DNA from 4 places in the Actinoallomurus oryzae genome. Region 2 is predicted to be linked to each of the others. Evidence: riboswitches for the same ligand, from Rfam matches in the RefSeq annotation. Region 2 holds a riboswitch; each other region holds the start of a gene.

Region 1 (5,224 bases), on a different contig from region 2:
GCCGAGCTCCTCGCGCGGGACCACCTCGACGCCGGTGACCCGCCGGGAGGCCTCGTCCCACACCGGCCGAACGCCGATCAGCGCGAGGACCTCGGCGATGTCGTCGCCCTGGGTGCGCATCGCCGAGGTGCCCCAGACCGTCAGGCCGACGCTGCGCGGGTACTCCCCCGTGTCGGCGAGGTGACGGGCGATCAGCGAGTCGGCCAGGGAGACGCCGACCTCCCAGGAGTTGCGGGAGGGGATCGCCTTCGGGTCGACGGAGTAGAAGTTGCGCCCGGTCGGCAGCACGTTGACCAGGCCGCGCGTCGGCGAACCCGAGGGTCCGGCCGGGACGTACCCGCCGTCCAGCGCGTGCAGGACGGCGTCGATCTCGCCGGACGTGGCCTCCAGCCGCGGGACGACCTCGCGCGCCGCGAACTCCAGCAGCCGTACGACGTCCGGATCCGCCGACCCGAGCACCTCGGCGCAGACCGCCGGCGCCTTGGACGCGTCCCACCCGAGGGTCTCCATGCCGACCACGAGCCGCCGCGCGACCGCCTCGAGCAGGTCGACGACGTCCGAGGCGGTACGGGCCGGGCCGTCGGCGATCTCCGTGAGGCCGCCCGCGTCCGCCGGGGCGCCCGGCTCGGCCAGCAGCGCCTTCTCCTCCAGCCCGTACCGGGCGGCGACGGCCGCGCGCAGTCCCGGCAGCGCGCCGGATCCGCCGGTCCACACCTGGGCGGCCCGCAGCACCGCGAGCACGAGGTTGACCCGCTGCTCCGGGTCCGGTGCGTCGCCCAGGATGTGCAGGCCGTCGCGGATCTGCACGTCCTTGACCTCGCACAGGTACCCGTCCACGTGCAGGACGAAGTCGTCGAAGGCGTCGGCGTCCGGCTCGTCGGACACGTGCAGGTCCTGGTGGAGCTGGGCCGCCTGGACGAGGGTCCAGATCTGCGCGCGCACGACGGGCAGCTTGGCCGGGTCCAGCGCCTGCACCGTGGCGTACTCGTCCAGGAGCTGTTCGAGCTTGGCCAGGTCGCCGTACGTGTCCGCGCGGGCCATCGGCGGCACCATGTGGTCGACGACGACGGCGTGGCCACGGCGCTTGGCCTGGGTCCCCTCGCCCGGGTCGTTGACGATGAACGGGTAGACCAGCGGCAGGTCGCCCAGTACGGCGTCGGGCGCGCACTCCGCGGACAGGCCCAGGCCCTTGCCGGGCAGCCATTCGAGCGTGCCGTGCTTGCCGAGGTGGACGACGGCGTCGGCGCCGAAGGTCGCGTCCAGCCAGCGGTAGGCGGCCAGGTAGTGGTGCGACGGCGGCAGGTCGGGGTCGTGATAGATCGCCACCGGATTCTCCCCGAAGCCGCGCGGCGGCTGGATCATCAGCAGCACGTTCCCGAACCGCAGTGACGCGAGCACGATCTCGTCACCTGCTTCTTCCCGACCAACCTGCCCCGACCGACCTCCCGGCACGGTGTAGAGCTCGCCCGGCGGCTCGCCCCAGTGCTCCCGTACGGCCTCGCGCAGCGAGTCCGGGAGCGAGGCGAACCAGCGTTCGTAGTCCTCCAGCGGCACCCGGGCGGACGCGGCGCGGAGCTGTTCCTCGGTCAGCCACTCCACGTCGTGGCCGCCCGCCGCGATGAGCGAGTGGATCAGCTCGTCGCCGTCGGCGGGGTGGTCGCCGACCTGGTAGCCGGCCTCCTTGAGCGCGGTCAGCAGGCGTACCGCCGAGACCGGGGTGTCCAGGCCGACCGCGTTGCCGACACGCGCGTGCTTGGTCGGGTACGACGAGAGCACGATCGCGAGTTTCCGTTCGGCGGGTGGCGTGTGCCGCAGCCGTGCGTGGCGCACGGCGATGCCGGCGACGCGGCCGGCGCGCTCGGGGTCGGCGACGTACACCGGGATGCCGTCGGGCCCCTCCTCCTTGAAGGAGAACGGCACCGAGATCAGCCGTCCGTCGAACTCGGGGATGGCCACCTGCATGGCCGCGTCCATCGGCGACAATGCCGCGTCGGAGGCCTCCCACACCTCCCGCGAGGTCGTCAGGCACATCCCCTGGATGACCGGGACGTCCAGGCCCGCCAGCGCTCCGGCATCCCACCCATCTTCGGCGGAGGCCCCGGCCGCGAGCACGGTGACCACGATCGCGTCGGCACGGCCGAGCAGCTCGAGCAGGCCCTCGTCGGCGGAGCGGAGCGAGCCGCAGAACACCGGCAGGGCGTTGCCGCCCGCCCCCTCGATCCGCTCGCAGAGCGTGTCGACGAACGCCGTGTTGCCGGACAGCTCGTGCGCCCGGTAGAAGACGATCCCCACCGTGGGCCGGTCCGCCCGCGTCTCGTGCTCGCCGTGCACGCCGTACTCGGGCATCCGCTGCGGCGGCGCCCAGGGCTCCTCGTCGCCCGGCGACAGCATCCCGGCGAGGAAGCGGCGCAGTTCGCGCAGGTTGCCGACGCCGCCCTCACGCAGGTAGTCGAGGGCCTCGGCCGCGACGCCGGCGGGAACGGTGGACAGCGCCATCAACTCGGCGTCGGGCGTGGCCTCGCCGCCCAGCGCGACCAGCGGCAGGCCGCGCCGCCGCAGGTCCTCCACGCCCTCGCGCCAGGTCTTCAGGCCACCCAGGAGCCGGACGACGACGGCGTCGGCGTCCGCGCAGAGGGCGTCGAGGTCGGCGAGGGCGAGCCGGGTGGGGTTGCCGGTGAGGTACCCGGCGGAGCGGGCCGACAGCAACTCGGTGTCGGCGGTGGACAGCAGCAAGACACGCACGTGTGGGTCCTTCCCTCGGGGGTCCTCGCCCCGGCTCGGGTGCCGATCGCCGACGGCGGGAAGTCTCCTGACTCTCGGGTCACCGCACACCCGCGGCCTTCCAGCAGGTCGCCGTGAAGCCGGGCTACCGTACGCGCGGGTGCACTCACCGATCACAGTTGCGGGACAGTCCCGGACTCCCACCGGGTTCCCTCCCTCGCCGTCGCGCGGCCAGTCTACGAGAGGGAGATTCGCCGCGGCAGGGGCGCTACGTGCCGTTCGTCGCGGTTACGGTGGTGGACATGAGCAGCTCGGCTCTCACCGCGGAGCGTGCCGACGTGACACCGCCGGCGCGCGTCGCGCCGCTGGTCGCCCGCTACTCCGGCTATCGCTACGAGGGTCTGCCGGCGGGCACACACCGGGGGTTGCCCTCGCAGTACGTCACCGTGGTGCTCAGCCTCGGCAAGCCGACCCGTACGACGCAGCCCGGCCGTCATTCGGACGCGGCGGATTTCGCGGCGCTCGCCGGGGGGATGCACACGCGCCCGGTGCTGATCGAGCACGACGGCGACCAGTACGGCGTCCAGCTCGACCTCACCCCTCAGGGGGCCAGGGCGCTGCTGGGGATGCCGGCCGGCGAGCTGGCGTCGGCGGTCGTCCCGCTCGACGGGCTGCTGCGGACGCGGACGGGCCCGCTGGTCGAACGCCTGGCCGAGGCGCCGTCGTGGCCCGCACGGTTCGCCGTCCTGGACGACGTGCTGTCCCACGACGCCGACCGGCCGGGCGCGCCTCCGGACGAGCTGCGCCACGCCTGGCGGCTGATCACACGGAGCGGCGGCCGGGCGCGCGTCGCGGACATCGCCGCCGAGGTCGGCTGGAGCCGGCGGCACCTGGCCGCGCGGTTCACCGCCGAGTACGGCCTGACGCCGAAGGAGACGGCACGCGTCGTACGGTTCCAGCGGTCCAAGCGGCTGCTGTCGCGGCCGGACCGGCCGGCGCTCGCCGAGGTCGCGGCCGTGTGCGGCTTCTATGACCAGGCGCACCTGGCGCGCGAGTGGAACGAGCTCTGCGGCTGCCCGCCCTCGGCGTGGCTGACCGGCGAGGACCTCCCATTCATCCAAGACGGAGGCGAGGACCCCGGCGGACGATAGGGCCATGAGCGAAACCATGATCTGGCCGTCGTTCCGCTACTCCGACGCCCACGCCGCCATCCGGTTCCTGGTCGACGCCTTCGGCTTCGAACGCGTCGCCGTCTATGAGAACGGCGACCGCGTCGACCACGCCGAACTCCGCTGGCCGCTCGGCGGCGGCGTCATGCTCGGCAGCTCCTCCCGCGAGGACAGCTCCATCGCCGGTCTGCCGGCCGGCACCGGATCGGTCTACGTCGTGACCGATGACGTGGACGGCCTGTTCAAGCGGGCGTGCGCGGCCGGTGCCACGGTCGTACGGGAGCCGCTCGACGAGTCGTACGGGCGCGGTTTCACCGTGCGCGACCCCGAGGGCGTCTTCTGGAGCTTCGGCACCTACGCGGGGTCGGGGAGCTGACCCTACGGCGTCACCACCGGGCAGCCGAGCCACTGCTCGACGCGGCTCGGTGGTGGCGCCGTCCCCTGGGAGACCGCGAGCCGCAGCGGCGCGAAGTCGCCCTGCGGCCGCTCCGCCGCGAGGCGGCCCAGGAACGCCGACGTCGACAGCAACACGCTGGCACGGTGCCGCCGCACCCCCTCGGCGACCAGGGGGATCGAGCGCTGCCGTGAGTCGAGGATCGCGCACGAGCCGGTGAACAGCGGAAGGAAGATCGTGTTGCGCAGGCCGACCGGGTCGTAGGTCTTCGACACCGAGAACAGCACGTCGTTCTCGCGCAGCCCGAACGGCTCCATCGCCAGGTAGGACTCTTCGGGGTCGCGGTGGGCGTACGTCGCGGCGTGCTGGCCGTACGCCGGCGCGTCGGGGATCACCGGGTGCGGGTCGGCGGAGGCCGCGGCGGGCAGCGCGCTGATCAGCTCGACCGGCGTGATCGTATGAGGATGGCGTCCGGGCATGCAGACCGCGAAGGCCGCCGGGGGCAGCGCCGAGGCGTCCGGATCGGCCAGCACCGCGACCGCGCCGATGCGTACGACGCCGAGGAAGGACCAGACGAGCTCCATCGAGCCGGGCAGCGCGATCGCCACACGGTCGCCCGGCGCGACACCGTACGCGCGCAGCAGTGACGCGACGCGGGCCGCGCCCCGGTGCACCTCGCCGTGGGTGTAGACGTCGTCACCGCACAGGAACGCGGCCCGTTCAGACCAGCCGAACGCGTGCGTCCACTGCCTGAGCACCTCCGCCAGATTCGCATCCGGGGATGGTCCGGGCATGCGCGCTCCTCCCCATCGTGGGCCCCCCAGCGACACTAGGCCGGGCGGCCGTGCCGGGACAGACCCGGAGCGTGATCAAATAGATTCTGAGGAGGCCATCTGTGGACACCCTTCGGGTCGCGTTGATCGGTTATGGCACCGGAGGT
Region 2 (5,224 bases):
CCGAAGTGCTCATCGATCGCCGCGGCCAGCTCACCGTCGGGCCGGTCCCCGCCGTCCGGGGACAGGTTGTCCCAGAAGATCGTGTGCAGCACGTGCCCGGACAGGTTGAACGCGAACGTCTTCTCCAGCCCGACCAGACCCCCGAACCGCTCGGACTCCCGGGCCTCCTCCAGCCGCTCCAAGGTGTCGTTGGCGCCCTTGACGTACGCGGCGTGGTGCTTGGAGTGGTGCAGCTCCAGGATCTCCCCGGTGATCGCGGGCTCCAGCGCCGCGTAGTCGTAGGGCAGATCCGGCAGTGAGTAGGTAGCCATGGGAGCACTATTGCAAATAGGTTGCAGCTACATCAAGCTTGCAATTACTCGCCACTGCACGCGTGTGCGAGCCCCCATGTCACGCGGCCCGTGGACGGCACCGGTGGTGACCGTCCCGCCAGGTTTAAGCCAGCCGCTCCGCGGGTGCCGAGTGCGGCGTTGACGGCCTGGCCGAGTTCGGCGCGCAGGTGGGTGCATTCGCGTACCGGATCCGCTTTCGGGCAGGTGAGCAGGTGTTCCAGGAGTTGCTGGGCGGCCTGCAGGTCGTGGATCCGCTTCGTGATCGTCTCGATTGAGGCGATCAATACCTCTCGCCCCGAGGGCTCGCCCGAGTCCGGGGTCTCGGCGATCAGCGCGGCGGTGCCGGTCAGGCTGACCAGACCGCGGTGGTGCAGTCGCTGGATGAGCGCGAGGCGGCGCAACTCCGCCTGACCGTAGTGGCGCACGTTCCCCCGGCGCTCGGCCGCGGGGAGTAGGCCGAGGTCGTCGTAGTACCGCAGCGTCGATACCGGCACATCGAAGCATCGGGCGACCTGGCTGATCGAGTAGCGCTCGTCTTCCACCCCCGTCATCTTGCACTCAAGCCGACTTGAGCGTGCAGCGTTGTCGCCCATCGCCCCGAGAGACGTGATGGAGGTAGGCGATGAATATCGAGGAAGTGCCGGTGCTGGTGGTGGGCGGCGGGCCGGTCGGCCTGACGACGGGGATGTTCCTCGCCCACTGGGGCGTCCGGCCACTGGTCATCGAGAAGCGAGACGCGATATCCACGGTGCCGCGTGCGAGCACGAGCCTTCGCACCCTGGAGGTCTTCCGCTCCGTCGGCCTGGGACCGGTGCTGGAGCAGGTCGGCTGGGAGGGCGGCCCTCCCCTGCGGACGGTGTTCAAGGACCGTGGGCTCGGCGTCACCCTCCACGAAGGACGGCTGCCTGCGCCGTACGCCGAGCGGCTCAAGACCTGCAGCCCGGTGAACCCACGCCTCGTCCTGACCCACGACCAGGTTCAGCGCCTGGCGCTGGCGGAACTCCGGCGCCACGGCGGCGAGGTCCGGTTCGGCGTACGGCTGGTCGACCTCGCCGCCCATACCGATCACGTACGTGCACGGGTCGTCGATGTCGCCACGGGCCAGGAACGACAGGTCAGGGCCGCTTACCTCATCGGCGCCGACGGGGCCGGCAGCGACGTGCGCGCCAGGCTGGGGATCACCATGCCCGACCGCAGCGTCATCTCCCATCTGAACACCGCGTTCTTCCGCGCCGATCTCGGGCCCGTCCTGCGGGATTGGGGGACGCACATGTGCTTCGTGCGCAACGACGCGGTCTACGCCACGTTGATGTCGAAGAACGGCCTGGACCAGTGGTCCTCGCACATCATGGACTATCCGGGCAAGCCGGACGGTCTCGCCGACCTGACCGAGGCAAAGACGCTTGAACTGCTGTCAGCCGCGATCGGGGACGGAACGATCCCCATCGAACTGCACACCGTCAACGCGTGGGAGGCCGCCATCGGCATGGCCTCCTCCTTCCGGCAAGACCGCGTCTTCCTGGCCGGTGACGCCGCCCATGTACAAAGCTCGGCAGGCGGACTCGGCATGAACACCGGAATCCAGGACGGGCACAACCTCGCCTGGAAGCTCGCCGCGGTCCTGCACGGGCCGTTCACCCCGGCGCTCCTGCGCACCTACGAACCCGAACGCCAGGCCGCCGCCCGGGCCTCCCTGTCTCTCTCCCGCCGAATGCATCAGGGCTACCAGTCGCTGGAAGGCGACCCGGACACTCTGTACGACAAAGCCGCCGTCGACTACCTGCGAGGCATGATGTTCTACGGCTATCCCCCACACGACGGCACCATCAATGTCCTGGACGACATCGTCCGGCCCGGCCACCGCTTCCCGCACCGCTGGACAAGCCCCGCCGGCCAGGTCTCCACGCTCGACCTGATCGGCTCGCACTGGACCCTCTTCACCCCAGCCGATCGCCGGCGATGGCGAACGGTGACCGGTTCAGCCGGCGTCGACCTGCCCGTCCACGTGCTTCCCACGATGGACGACACCGCCCTCGTCAGGCCCGACGGCTTCGTGGCCTGGCACGGCACCTCACGAAAGTCGCTCCTCGACGCTCTCCATGACCTGGGACTGAGGCACCAGTGACCGACACGCCCTGACGACTCTGCGCGGCGGGTGCATGATCAACCAGCCTTGCAGGCTTCGTGCTTCCGTCGTACGTTGTGAGCGCCGTGGTGTTCGGGAAGCCGGTGAAGGACCGGCGCGGCCCTCGCCACTGTGATCGGGTGCACTGTCCACGCATGCCACTGGGCCCGTTGGGCCTGGGAAGGCGGGCGGTGCGAGACCCGTCAGCCAGGAGACCGGCCACGGCACCGACGCAGTCGTCCACGAGGTGCTGGAAGGCGAACCATGACCTCCCGTCTGTCCACGGTCCTTTCCGCGTTGAGCAGACGGGACTGGCTCCGTCTCGCCGGGCTGCTCGGCGTCATCGCCGCGCTGCACGTCGTCGCCTGGGGCGTGCTGATTCTGCTGGTCGCGCCCCAGCATTACACGATCGGCACCAAGGTCTTCGGCGTCGGTCTGGGCGTCACCGCATACACCCTGGGCATGCGCCATGCCTTCGACGCGGATCACATCGCCGCGATCGACAACACCACCCGCAAACTGATGGCCGACGGCAAGCGCCCTGTGTCGGTCGGGTTCTGGTTCGCGCTCGGACACTCGAGCATCGTCATCGCGATGGCCGCGCTCATCACCCTGGGCACGCACATCGCCGGCACTCTCATGAACCAGGACTCTGAGACCCATCAGACACTCGGGCTGATCGGTACGAGCATCTCCGGCGGCTTCCTCTATCTGATCGCCTTCCTCAACCTGCTCGCCCTGATCGGCATCCTGGCGGTCTGGCGCACGATGCGCCGTGGCGAGTTCGACGAGCAGGCGCTGGAGGCACGGCTGGACCAGCGCGGTTTGTTCAACCGCTTCCTCGGCCGCCTCCTGCGCGCCATCGGCCACCCCGCCCAGATGTATCCGATCGGCCTGCTGTTCGGCCTCGGCTTCGACACCGCCACCGAGATCACCGTGCTCGTCCTGGCCGGCAGCGGCGCCGCCGGCGGCCTGCCCTGGTACGCCATCCTCATCCTGCCCGTGCTCTTCGCCGCCGGAATGAGCCTGTTCGACACTCTCGACGGCACCTTCATGAACTTCGCCTACCACTGGGCCTTCGCCAACCCGGTCCGCAAGGTCTACTACAACCTCACCATCACCGGCCTGTCGGTCGCCGTCGCGTTCGTCATCGGCACCATCGAAATCGTCGGCCTGCTCCACGACGACGCAGGCCTGGACAGCCCGGTGACCAACTGGGTCGCCGGGCTGAACCTGGACAACGTCGGCTTCATCATCGTCGGCCTGTTCGTCGCCGTCTGGGCCGCCGCGATCGCCTACTGGCGGCTGGCCAAGGTCGAGAACCGGTGGACCTCACGACCCGACGAGGGCTGACGCGTCGTTCATCGGTTTTCCGGGATACGGCGGCTGACATCGGCGGCGTAGGTCATCCAGTCGCCGGAGGATGCGCGTTGCCGTTGGACTGCGAATTTGATGTGGATGCCGAGCATGCGGGCGAGGATGGCGGCGGGGACCTCGGTGGCGAGTTGGAAGAGGCGGTGGAACGGGTGGGGCCGGGCTGGATGCCGATCTGGTGGAGGCGTTCGGCGAGGCGGTAGAGGCTGATCGGCCGGCCGGGGCGGCCCCACGGGTCATCCTTCCCGCGGGCGCCGCTCGGGCTGAGCGTCAGATCGGGATGTTCTTCGTGGCAGGGCCGGGGAGGTTCTTCAGGTCGTTCGAGGGCGGCGTGGTGATCGAGACCGGGGTGTCGAAGGTGGAGTAGTTCATGGTCGCGTTGATCCGGTGCTTCGCCCCGCGTTTGCCGACCATGTTGACCTTGCGGACCAGTTGGTGGTCGTCGATCCAGACTTCGAAGTACGGGGTGGTGCCGAACGGTCCGTAGACCGCCTGTGCCTCGGTACGTTCGGTGGGGTCCAGCTTGGCCAGCGCCTCGCTGAGGGCGAACGTTCCCTGGTAGCGGGTGGTGGCGGTCCCGCCCGTCGTCTCCCGGCCGACCAGGTGCACGTCCTTGGACGCGGTGAACATCCTGGCGTGCAGCAGCGGGTCCGGCTGGTGGATCTGGGCCAGCAGGGCCACGACGTAGGTGTCGGTCGGCTTCAGCCCGCTGAGCGGGATGCCGATCCAGGATTTGTGGATGACCTCGAGCAACTTCCGGTTCTTGATGTACAACTTGTCCCCGAGCAGGAGCTGGGTCGAGTCCGAGGTGGCGTTCCCCTCCTCGTCAAAGAAGGGGACGGCGTACTTCAGGGCCTGGTCCTTCGACCGGCTCGTGATCTCGCCGAACAGGTGTTTCCTGGTGCTGCCCACGACGGTGGAGACGGAGACCGAGGCCTGGTAGGTCTGCACGGAGCGGAGCCGTTTCGCCGCCTGGTCCAGCGCCTCAGCCGCCGTCACGGGCGAACCCTCGACGCGGCTGGTCTTCTTCCCGCTTCCGCTCGCCGAGCATCCCATCAGCGATACGACCAGCGCGAGCCCGGCGGCACCGGCCATGTATCGACCGGCCATCGTCATCACAGCGCGTTCCTCCGATTCACGGCCACGACGTCGTGGCCACTATCAGGACGCACTGCGATGCCGATCCGGTTACCCGCCGGGAGCCTGCGCGTGTTCCCTGACACGCGACCGTCCGCTCCGTGCGCTGTGCCCGGTCGCGCCGGCCGAACCTACAGCGGCTACGTCGCTCGCACGATGGAGACCATCGGTGGCCCGGGTGTCGGCGGCCGATGCTGATTCCTCGCTCGTCGCCTCTTTGGCGGGGCTATCCGGGCCTGTGAGCGTCAGGCCTCCG
Region 3 (5,224 bases), 110 kb from region 2:
GCGCCAGCCGGCGCACATCGTCGGCGTCAGCCACCGAGATCCCTCCCAGAGCGCACGATCCGCATGTGCCGAGGCTACGCGCCGGCGACCGCATCGCGGGCGAGGGGCACCCTCGCCGGCCGCCGGCCGTCGGCATCGAGTGAGCGGGGGCGGACACCGGGTGTCCGCCCCCGCTCGTTCAGGAGTTCTGGGAACGGCGGAGCTCACGGGCCGCGGTGGCCAGGTTCTCCAGGGACGCGCGTACTTCGGGCCACCCGCGGGTCTTCAGGCCGCAGTCGGGATTGATCCACAGCCGTTCGGCGGGAACGGCCCGTAGCGCGGCGCGGATCAGGGCCGTCATCTCCTCGACGTCCGGGACGCGGGGGGAGTGGATGTCGTACACGCCGGGGCCGACTTCGCGGGGGTAGCCGGCGGCGGCGAGTTCGGCGGCGATTCGCATGTGGGAGCGGGCGGCCTCCAGGCTGATGACGTCGGCGTCGAGGGCGTCGATGGCGGGCAGGATGTCGCCGAACTCGGCGTAGCACATGTGCGTGTGGATCTGGGTGTCGGTGCGGACACCGCCGGTGGTGAGGCGGAAGGCCTCGGTGGCCCAGGAGAGGTAGGCGGCGTGGTCGGCGGTGCGCAGCGGGAGGGTCTCGCGCAGCGCGGGTTCGTCGACCTGGATGATCGCGCTGCCCGCGGCCTCCAGGTCGGCGACCTCGTCGCGGAGGGCGAGCGCGACCTGGCGGGCGGTGTCGGCGAGCGGCTGGTCGTCGCGTACGAACGACCAGGCGAGCATGGTGACGGGGCCGGTGAGCATGCCCTTGACCGGGCGTTCGGTGAGCGACTGGGCGTACCGGGTCCAGCGGACGGTCATCGGGGCGGGGCGTGCGATGTCCCCCGCGAGGATCGGCGGGCGTACGTAGCGGGTGCCGTAGGACTGGACCCACCCGTGCTGGGTGGCGACGTAGCCGGTGAGCCGTTCGGCGAAGTACTGGACCATGTCGCTCCGTTCGGGCTCGCCGTGGACCAGCACGTCGAGGCCCGCCTTCTCCTGGAAGGAGATGACCTCGACGATCTCGGCCTCGATGCGCTCCTCGTACGTGGCGGTGTCGATGCGGCCGGCGCGCAGGTCGGCGCGGGCGCGGCGCAGCTCGTCGGTCTGGGGGAAGGACCCGATGGTGGTCGTGGGCAGTGGTGGCAGGCCGAGCCGGGCGCGCTGGGCGGCACCGCGTTCGCCGTACGGCCGGGCGCGGCGCGTGTCGTCGCCGGTGACGGCGGCGGCTCGGGCGCGTACGGCCGGGTCGCGGGTGAGCGGTGAGGAGGCACGGGCGGCCAGGCGGGTGCGGTTGGCGGCGAGTTCGCCGGCGATGGCCTCCGTGCCATGCGACAGCCCGCGGGCGAGTGTGGCGATCTCGGCGGTCTTCTGACGGGCGAAGGCGAGCCAGTCGCGGATCCGTGGGTCGATGCCGTGCTCCAGGCTCACGTCGAGCGGAACGTGCAGCAGCGAGCAGGACGCCGCGACGTCGACCCGGTCGGCCAGGCCGAGGAGCGTACCGAGGACGGACAGGGACTTGGCCAGGTCGTTGATCCAGATATTGCGGCCGTCGACGACGCCGGCGACGAGGCGCTTGCCGAGCAGGCCGCCCGCGGCGGCGATTCCGTCGAGGTTGGCGGCGGCGGGCCCGGTGAGGTCGAGCGCGAGCCCCTCGACCGGTGCCTCGGCCAGGACGGGCAGCGCTTCGCCGAGCCGGCCGAAGTAGGAGGCGACCAGCAGTTCGGGCCGGTCGGACCGCTCGCCCAGCTCGCGGTACGCGCGCGCGACGGCCTCCAGCTCCGCGGGCGTACGGTCCTGCACGAGCGCGGGTTCGTCGAGCTGCACCCACGTGGCGCCGGCGGCGCGCAGGTCGGCCAGCACCTCGGCGTAGACGGGCAGCAGCCGGTCCAGCAGCGTCAGCGGCTCGAAGTCGGCGGCGACCCCGGGGGCGGGCTTGGCCAGCAGCAGGTACGTGACCGGTCCGACCAGCACCGGCCGTACGGCGAGGCCGAGCGCGCGGGCCTCGGTCAGCTCGGCGACCTGCTTGGCCGAGTTCGCGCGGAAGACCGTTTCGGGGCCGAGCTCGGGGACGAGGTAGTGGTAGTTGGTGTCGAACCACTTGGTCATCTCCAGCGGCGCCGCCTCCTGGGTGCCGCGGGCCATCGCGAAGTAGCCGTCCAGGGCGTCGGCCCCGACCGCGGCGCGGTGGCGTTCGGGGATGGCGCCGACCATGACGCTGGTGTCGAGCATGTGGTCGTAGTAGGAGAAGTCGCCGGTGGGGACCTCGTCGATGCCGGCGGCGGCGAGCCGCTGCCACGTGGCGCGGCGCAGGTCGGCCGCGGTGGTGTGGAGGGCCTCGGCGCCGAGGCGGCCCTTCCAGTAGCCCTCGATGGCGCGCTTCAGCTCCCGGTCAGGACCTTGCCGGGGGTAGCCGTACACGGTGGCGGACGTTGTCGTCACAGCACTCTCCTTCGCGAGCACCTCTGCGGATGAGTCCGGGGCCGAGGACGCGAAGGAGCACACCAGGAGCTACCTGGAATGTCCGCCGACCCGCCCTCGAGGTCACCGAGCTCTCCGTACGCGCGGGTCGCGCGTACGGGCAGTGGCAGGTCTTCGGACTCGCGGACACGCCTGCCGGGGCAGGCACCTACTGGCCGTCGCTTCCCGGACCCGTACGTCGGGCCCAGTGCGTGGTGACGGCGGTCGTTTCCGCTCACCGCTGCGGGGCAGTCCCGGACTCACACCGGGTTCCCTCTTACGACGCGTCTGCCTGGCGGGCAGGGCGAACCAGCTGCGCGACACAGCCTACGGGATGGGACCCGGACGCGACCGGCACGGGGGATGCCCCACTCTTACCGGCGCGACCGGCGACCGCCGGGTCGGTGCCGCGCTCACAGACAGTTCGTGCAGGCCGGAGCGGCCGTTCTGCTGAGCTCGTGCTCGGCCGGGGGGACGGATTCGGGCACGCCGCGCAGGGGCGGCATGGCGCGGGCCTGGCTGTCGGGCATCGGCCTGAGGCGTTCCAGAGCCGTCGGCGGGCAGGTCGTGCGCCGGTTCGATGACCGCTGGGACGGTGGATCGTCCGGCAGCGGCGAGTGGCACCTCGACACTCTGCGCGAACAACGATTCACCGAGACCCGCGAGATCTGGTGCTCACCGAGCGACGTCCTCATCGCGGCCCTCCGCTAGAAGCGCCGAGCGCCGTGAGGCGGAGAGACCCTCGTCGCCTCTCAGCCCGGCTCCACAGTGGGGCTGCGACGTTCGATGAGGACTACGTCGCGCCATCGTCCGTGGTGGCGGCCGATGCGTCGGCGGGTTCCGACGGTGCGGAATCCGGCGCCGGCGTGGAGGCGGAGGCTGGCGGTGTTGTCGGGGAAGATGCCCGATTGGATGGTCCAGATCCCGGCGGTCTGGGTGGAGTCGATCAGAGCTCGGAGAAGGGCGGCGGCGATGCCGCGGCGGTGGTGCCCGGGGTGGACGTACACGGAGTGTTCGACGACGCCGGCGTAGACACAGCGGTCGGAGACCGCCGTGGCGGCGATCCAGCCGAGGACCTGGCCGGTGCCGGTGTCGGTGGCCACGTGGCGGTGCAGCGGCAGCTTGGCGGCGTCGAATGCTTCCCAGGTGGGGGTCGTGGTCTCGAAGCTGGCGTTGCCGCCGTCGAGCCCGGCCTGGTAGATCGCCAGGACGTCTTCGGCGTCGCCGGGCCGCATGGGCCGGATCACGATGCCGTCCGGGGCCGCGGGCTTACCCGCTTGAACGATCGCTGAGTGCAGACCAGGGGCGACCTGGTGGGTGGGCGTAATGGTCGCGGTGGTGAACCCGGCGGCGAGCAGCCGGTGGCGGTACTCGCTGAGGGTGAGGGTTCCGGCGGCGCAGCCGACGGCCTGTTCGGCCGTGGTGCGTTCGGCCGGGTCGAGGTCGTGGGCGGCGATGACGTCGGTGACGCCGAGGCGGCCGCCGGGGCGCAGGACGCGGAAGGCCTCGGCGAGCACGCGGGGTTTGTCGGTGGACAGGTTGATGACACAGTTGGAGATGACCACGTCGACGTGCGCGTCCGGCAGGGGGATGTCCTCGATGTGGCCACGGAGGAACTCGACGTTGCCGATCCCGGCCTCGGCCGCGTTGGCGGCCGCGAGTGTGAGCATGTCGGGGCTGGCGTCCAGGCCGTAAGCCTTGCCCGCCGTGCCGGTGCGCCGGGCCGACAGGATGACGTCGAGCCCGCCGCCCGAGCCGAGGTCGAGGATGGTCTCGCCGGAGGCGATGCCGGCGACGGCGGTGGGGTCGCCGCAGCCCAGACTGGCCCGCAGCGCCGCCTCCGGAACCGCCTCATCGGCGCCATAGCGGGCAGCGCCGAAACAGCCTTCCTCTTCGCGCTCGCTCGTCGTGCACGAGTCGGCGGGGGCCTGCCCGGCCAGGGCCTGGCGGGCCAGCCCGGAGTAGCGATCCACGATCGCCTCACGTGCATCCTCGAGGCTGCGGCCGGAGAGGTGCTCGGTCATCGGGTTCCCCCTGTCTCACAAGCGGCGGCGTCGGGCTGGGTGGGGACGGGGCGGCCCATGACCACGTCGGCGGCGGTCGGGAAGCAGCGCACGCAGGTCTCGTTGATCCGGTAGTACCGGGCGGTCCCTCGTTGCTCGACCAGCACGAACCGCACGTCGGCCAGTACCTTCAAGTGCGCCGAGACGGTCGATTGGCCGACGTCGACGGCCTGGACGATCTGCCCGACCGCCATCGGCTCACCGCGGCGGGCCAGCAAGGAGACGATCTGGATCCGGGTGGCATCGGCCAGGGCCTTGAACCAGGACGCGTACTCGACCGCCGTCGACCGGTCGAGAGGTCCGCTCTCGTCATTCATCGTTAATCGACGATAGGCGATGAAGTTTGGAGAGGGAAGAGGTCACACCGCCACGATTCGCGAGCGAGCCCGGTCGCGGGTGGCGCTGCGGGGCGGCGTCGCGGCCGACGCCGCACAGGCCTCGCCGAGGACGGGCTGCGTTGCGATGCCAGCCCACACGTATCCTGCGCGTGGCCGGCCTGGAAGGCTCCATCACCCCCTCGGCATCGGCCGGGTCAGTGTTGGCGGCGGTAGTGACGGCTGCGGGCACCCAGGAGCAGCGCGGCCAGCAGGGAGGCGATGGCCGAGGCCAGCAGGACGGCGCCTTTGGCGATGGTCTGGTGGGCGGGCGTGGTGTAGGACAGCTCGGT
Region 4 (5,224 bases), on a different contig from region 2:
GCCTCACGCAACCTGCGGAGTTCCATGCCCAGTCGGCGACGGCGGACGGTGGGGCTTTGCACGTCGGACATCGAGCACCTCCAGAGCGACCGTCCGGGACGGGGAGTTGAACGAGGGGTGGTGGACGGAAAGAGGAGCCGCTGCGGGCGGTGGCGGCGGACGACGGATCATCGGTCCGGGGCCGTTGACCGCTGAGGAAGCGTAGGCCGGATCGAAGGGAGATGGACGGAGTTTTTGCCCGACACTACCGCTATGCCTCATTTAAGCGGATTGTCGTGAAAATAAGCGTTACGCACCGTTGTCGTACGAGTACCTCTTGCCACGACATCGCACTTTACCTGTTCAATGCTATGTCGCTCATCCTTTTGTCGGGTAGCGGAGCTCCGAAACGGTGATCTGACGGTGCGGGACGCCGGATCCGCACGGCGCGTCGCGGTCGGATCACCGATCGGCGCCGGTCACCCTCTTCCCAAAACACCGATGCGAACGTATGTTCGATGACGCCTGTCTTCCCCCGGGCACTTCGGCGGCGTTCGACCGGGAAGGCGGCGACGAGACGTGTGGACGGTGTCCGGATGAGCCGGGCGTACGGCGACCCGGTCGAGGTCTGGCGGGCCGACGGCCGGCCGTCACGGTTCGTCTGGCACGGGCGTCTCTACACCGTGCTGCGCGTCCTGGACCACTGGGTGACCAGCCGCGACTGGTGGCGCGACCGGAACCCGGACGCCGAGGAGCCGGCCGCCCGGGAGTTCTGGCAGGTGGAGGCCACCCCGGACCACGAGATCGGCGTGTACGAGCTCCGCTACGACGAGGCGAGCGACACCTGGATGCTCTCCCGCGCCTGGGACTGAACCCGCCGGCGTCTCGTAGTGTTCACGCGTGATCAATGCGCGGGTGGTCCTGCGGCCCGTCACGCAGGCGGACCTCGAGCTCTTCGAGGCCGAGTTCTCAGGTCCCGAGGGGACCGGCGTCCATCAGTGGTTCGGGTACCGCAGCCCCGTCGACCTGCGGCGCCGCTTCGCCGAGACGGGCCTGCTCACGCCGGACGGCGGCACTCTCACGGTCTGTGAAGAGGGCGGCGACGTCGCGGGCCGGGTCGAGTGGTTCAAGAGTTCGTGGGGGCGTCCGGAGACGTCGTGGTGCTGGACCGTCGCGATCGGGCTGCGGCCGAGCCGTCAGGGCCGGGGGATCGGCACGGAGGCGCAACGGCTCCTGGTGGCCTACCTGTTCGACCACACGCGTGCCCAGCGGATCCAGGCCTTCACCGACAGCGGCAACCTCGCCGAGCAGCGGGCCCTGGAGAAGGCGGGCTTCGAACGCGAGGGCGTCCTCCGCCAGGCCCAGTGGCGCGCCGGACACTGGCACGACCAGATCCTCTACTCGACGCTACGTCCCACAACGGTGGGTGACGAAGGTCGGGGTGCTGACAAGCCGGGAGAACGGCCCGCTCGTTCTGGATAGGGCGCCGGCGCTTACGCGGGTACCATGGCGCGGATCGCCTTGAGGGTCGGTTCGTCCTTCACGCCGGCGATCAGCAGGGTGGTCACGGGGGAGTCCAGCCACAGCTCCAGCCGTTCGCGGATGCGGCCCAGGGGGCCGAGCAGGGAGATGGCGTCGGCCAGGGCGTCCGGGACGGCCTTGACCGCCTCGTCCCGGCGGCCCGCGAGGAACAGGTCCTGCACCCGCGCGGCCTCCTCGGCGTACCCCAGCCGGCCGATCAGGTCCAGGTGGAAGTTGCGGTCGCGGGCGCCCATGCCGCCGATGTAGAACGCCAGCGGGATCTTGGCCACCTCCAGCGCGGCCGTCAGGTCGTCGGTGACGATCGTGGTGACGGTCGCGGCGATCTCGAAGCCGTCCGGGCGGTCGCGCAGTGACGCGCCGAAGACCGGTTCGATGCGCTCCGGGTCGACGAACAGCGGCAGCCAGCCCTGGGCGATCTCGGTCGATAGCGCGACGTTCTTCGGGCCCTCCGCGCCGAGGTAGACCGGGATGTCCGGGCGGACCGGGTGCGCGATCGACTTCAGCGGTTTGCCCAGGCCCGTCACCCCGTCGCCCACCCCGTACGACCGCAGCGGCAGCGGGTAGTGCGGGCCGGGACTGGTCACCGGGTCGGCGCGTCGCCACACGTCGCGCAGGATCTGGACGTACTCGCGGGTGCGAGCGAGCGGACGGGCGAACGGCACGCCGTACCAGCCCTCCACCACCTGCGGCCCGGACGCGCCGAGCCCGAGCGTGAGCCGTCCGCCGGACAGCGCGTCGAGGGTCAGCGCGTGCATGGCGGTGGCGGCCGGGGTGCGTGCCGACATCTGCGTCACCGCCGTGCCCAGGCCGATCCGCGAGGTGCGCGCGCCGTACCAGGTCAGCGTGGTGAAGGCGTCCGATCCGTACGCCTCCGCGGTGAAGACCTGGTCATAGCCCAGGCGCTCGGCGGCGAGCACGGTTTCGGTGTCGTCCACGGGGTCCCGCTGCCAGTAGCCGAGGTTGATGCCGAGCCTCATGCGCACCTCCGGAAGAAGTAGAACGTGTTCCATTCAAACAGGAACAGACCGGCACACACCTGTCGAGGACGGATCGGCTGTGTGCGATGCTGTGCGTCGGCGGTACGCGGAGGAACCCGGTGAGACTCCGGGGCTGTCGCGCAACTGTGACCGGGGAGTTCGCCCTCACCGACGGCCACGGCGTAAGCCGGAAGGCCGAGGGCGGGTGACGATCCGGGAGCCAGGAGACTCCGGCCGCCACCTGCAGGCCACCTACGGGCGCGCAACCCGAGGAAGGACGAACACCGGGTGAACACCTACCCGTTCTCCGCCGTGGCGGGGCTCGAGGACCTCAAGCTCGCCCTGCTGATCAACGCGGTGTCGCCGTCGGTCGGCGGCGTCCTCGTACGCGGCGAGAAGGGCACCGCGAAGTCGACCATCGTCCGTGCGCTCGCCGGGCTGCTGCCGGCCATCTCCGCCGTGGCGGGCTGCCGGTTCTCCTGCGACCCGGACGCGCCCGACCCCGAGTGCCCCGACGGCCCGCACGACGACGCGGAACGGCAGGAGCGCCCCGCCCGGCTCGTCGAGCTCCCGGTCGGCGCGTCGGAGGACCGCCTCGTCGGCTCGCTGGACATCGAGCGGGCGCTCACCGAGGGGGTGCGCGCCTACCAGCCCGGCCTGCTCGCCGCCGCGCACCGGGGCGTGCTCTACGTCGACGAGGTGAACCTCCTCCACGACCACCTGGTGGACCTGCTGCTGGACGCCGCGGCGATGGGGCAGTCCTACGTCGAGCGCGAGGGCGTCTCGGTGCGGCACGCCTCCCGGTTCCTGCTCGTCGGCACCATGAACCCCGAGGAGGGCGAGCTGCGCCCGCAGCTGCTCGACCGGTTCGGGCTGACCGCCGAGGTCGCCGCCACGCGTGACCCCGACGAGCGCGCCGAGGTCGTACGCCGGCGCCTCGCCTACGAGGCCGACCCGGCCGGGTTCACGGCCGACTGGGCGCGCGCCGACGCCGAGCTGGCCTGGCACATCCGGGCCGCCCGCGACCGTCTCCCCGAGGTCGTGCTGTCCGACGGCGCGCTGCGGCAGATCACCGCGGTCTGCGCGGAGTTCGAGGTCGACGGGCTCCGGGCCGACCTGGTGATGGCCCGCGCCGCGATCGCGCTGGCCGCCTGGCACGACCGCGGCGCCGTCACGCCCGCCGACGTACGCCTCGCCGCGCGCCTCGCGCTGCCGCACCGGCGGCGCCGTGACCCCTTCGACGCGCCCGGCCTGGACGAGGACCGGCTCGACGACGTGCTGGACCGCACCGGCGACTACGACACCGAGGAGGACCCACGGCCCGGCTCCAGCCGGCCGAAGCCTCCCTCGCCGCCGGTCCCCGAGCCTCGGCCGCCGGCCGAGGAGGACGGCTCGGAGATCACCACCGAGGACCCCGAGCCCGAGCCCGAACCCGACCCGGACACCGATCCCGACGGCCCGGGTTCCGGCACGCCCCTGCCCGACGCGGTGGACCTGCCGGCCGAGGGGGCCCTGGTCGACATCGGCCAGGCGCTGTCGGGCAACGCGGCGTCCGGCGCCGACCGGCTGAAGACCTCCCCGGCCGACGCCGCCTACCGGCCGCGGCTGTTCGTCGTGCCGGGCATCGGCGAGGGCGCGCCCGGCCGCCGCTCCCGCTCGCGCACCCCGTACGGCCGTACGACCGGCGCCCGGCCGGGCTTTCGCACCGTGCACCTCGCCGGCACCCTCTTCGCCGCCGCGCCCCATCAGCGGTCGCGCGGACGCAGCGGACCGGGCCTGGTGATTCGCGCCGACGACATCCGCGAACCGGTCCGCGAGGGCCGTGAGGGCAACCTCGTGCTGTTCGTCGTCGACGCCAGCGGCTCGATGGCGGCCCGGCGGCGCATGCGCGCGGTCAAGGGCGCCGTGCTCAGCCTGCTCCTCGATGCCTACCAGCGGCGCGACAAGGTCGGCCTGGTCACCTTCCGGGGTCGCGACGCCGAGACGGCGCTGCCGCCGACCTCCTCGGTCGAGGCCGGCGCGCGCCGCTTGGAGGACCTGCCGACGGGAGGCCGTACGCCGCTCGCCGCCGGGCTGCTGCGGGCCGCCGGCGTGCTGCGCGCCGAGCACCTGCGCGACCCGGCACGGCGCCCGCTCGTCGTCATCGTCACCGACGGCCGCGCGACGCACGGCTCGGTCGACGACGCGCTGCGCGCCGCCGCCCTGCTGCGGGATGCCGCCTCGGTGGTGGTCGACTGCGAGAGCGGCCCGGTGCGCCTCGGCCTCGCGGCCCGCCTCGCCGAACGCCTCGGCGCCGAACTCGTCCGCCTGGAGGACCTGCCCGCCGACGGCCTGGCCGGCGTCGTACGCGATCGGAGGGTCGCCTGATGCCACAAGGCAAGCCGGAGAGCGTGCCGGACGACGGGCTGACCACGCGGCAGCGGCGCAACCGCCCGCTCGTGATCGTCCATACCGGCCAGGGCAAGGGCAAGTCGACCGCCGCCTTCGGGCTGGCGCTGCGCGGCTGGAACCAGGGCTGGCCGATCGGGGTGTTCCAGTTCGTCAAGTCCGCCAAGTGGCGCATCGGCGAGGAGCGCGCGCTGCGCGTGCTCGGCGCGTCCGGCGAGGGCGGGACGGTCGCCTGGCACAAGATGGGCGAGGGCTGGTCGTGGATCCAGCGGCCCGGCACGGAGGACGACCACGCCGCGGACGCCCGCGAGGGCTGGGAGCAGATCAAGCGCGACCTC

The links. Region 2 has a riboswitch for cobalamin ahead of nicT (Nickel transporter NicT). Riboswitches for the same ligand answer to the same signal wherever they lie in the genome.
Region 1: another riboswitch for cobalamin. It lies ahead of cobN (cobaltochelatase subunit CobN); the one in region 2 lies ahead of nicT (Nickel transporter NicT).
Region 3: another riboswitch for cobalamin. It lies ahead of metE (5-methyltetrahydropteroyltriglutamate--homocysteine S-methyltransferase); the one in region 2 lies ahead of nicT (Nickel transporter NicT).
Region 4: another riboswitch for cobalamin. It lies ahead of ABEA10_RS35485 (magnesium chelatase subunit D family protein); the one in region 2 lies ahead of nicT (Nickel transporter NicT).

What each region holds. Positions count from the first base shown of each region.
Region 1 covers NZ_BAABHF010000045.1:117,668-122,891, forward strand. The annotation lists gene cobN (cobaltochelatase subunit CobN) at 1-2,742, opposite strand, end outside; cobalamin riboswitch at 2,803-2,935, opposite strand; gene ABEA10_RS35685 (helix-turn-helix domain-containing protein) at 3,024-3,872, shown strand; gene ABEA10_RS35690 (VOC family protein) at 3,877-4,266, shown strand; gene ABEA10_RS35695 (AMP-binding protein) at 4,269-5,078, opposite strand; gene ABEA10_RS35700 (Gfo/Idh/MocA family oxidoreductase) at 5,180-5,224, shown strand, end outside.
Region 2 covers NZ_BAABHF010000016.1:184,781-190,004, forward strand. The annotation lists gene ABEA10_RS11535 (superoxide dismutase) at 1-311, opposite strand, end outside; gene ABEA10_RS11540 (MerR family transcriptional regulator) at 356-883, opposite strand; gene ABEA10_RS11545 (FAD-dependent monooxygenase) at 955-2,457, shown strand; cobalamin riboswitch at 2,528-2,695, shown strand; gene nicT (Nickel transporter NicT) at 2,722-3,810, shown strand; gene ABEA10_RS11555 (SCO4651 family lipoprotein) at 4,102-4,947, opposite strand.
Region 3 covers NZ_BAABHF010000016.1:290,278-295,501, reverse strand. The annotation lists gene ABEA10_RS12030 (MmcQ/YjbR family DNA-binding protein) at 1-34, opposite strand, end outside; gene metE (5-methyltetrahydropteroyltriglutamate--homocysteine S-methyltransferase) at 179-2,476, opposite strand; cobalamin riboswitch at 2,604-2,824, opposite strand; gene ABEA10_RS12020 (hypothetical protein) at 2,921-3,205, shown strand; gene ABEA10_RS12015 (GNAT family N-acetyltransferase) at 3,247-4,518, opposite strand; gene ABEA10_RS12010 (ArsR/SmtB family transcription factor) at 4,515-4,874, opposite strand; gene nhaA (Na+/H+ antiporter NhaA) at 5,090-5,224, opposite strand, start outside.
Region 4 covers NZ_BAABHF010000045.1:73,638-78,861, reverse strand. The annotation lists gene ABEA10_RS35505 (helix-turn-helix domain-containing protein) at 1-71, opposite strand, end outside; gene ABEA10_RS35500 (DUF6504 family protein) at 576-851, shown strand; gene ABEA10_RS35495 (GNAT family N-acetyltransferase) at 880-1,461, shown strand; gene ABEA10_RS35490 (LLM class F420-dependent oxidoreductase) at 1,473-2,498, opposite strand; cobalamin riboswitch at 2,608-2,729, shown strand; gene ABEA10_RS35485 (magnesium chelatase subunit D family protein) at 2,787-4,865, shown strand; gene cobO (cob(I)yrinic acid a,c-diamide adenosyltransferase) at 4,865-5,224, shown strand, end outside.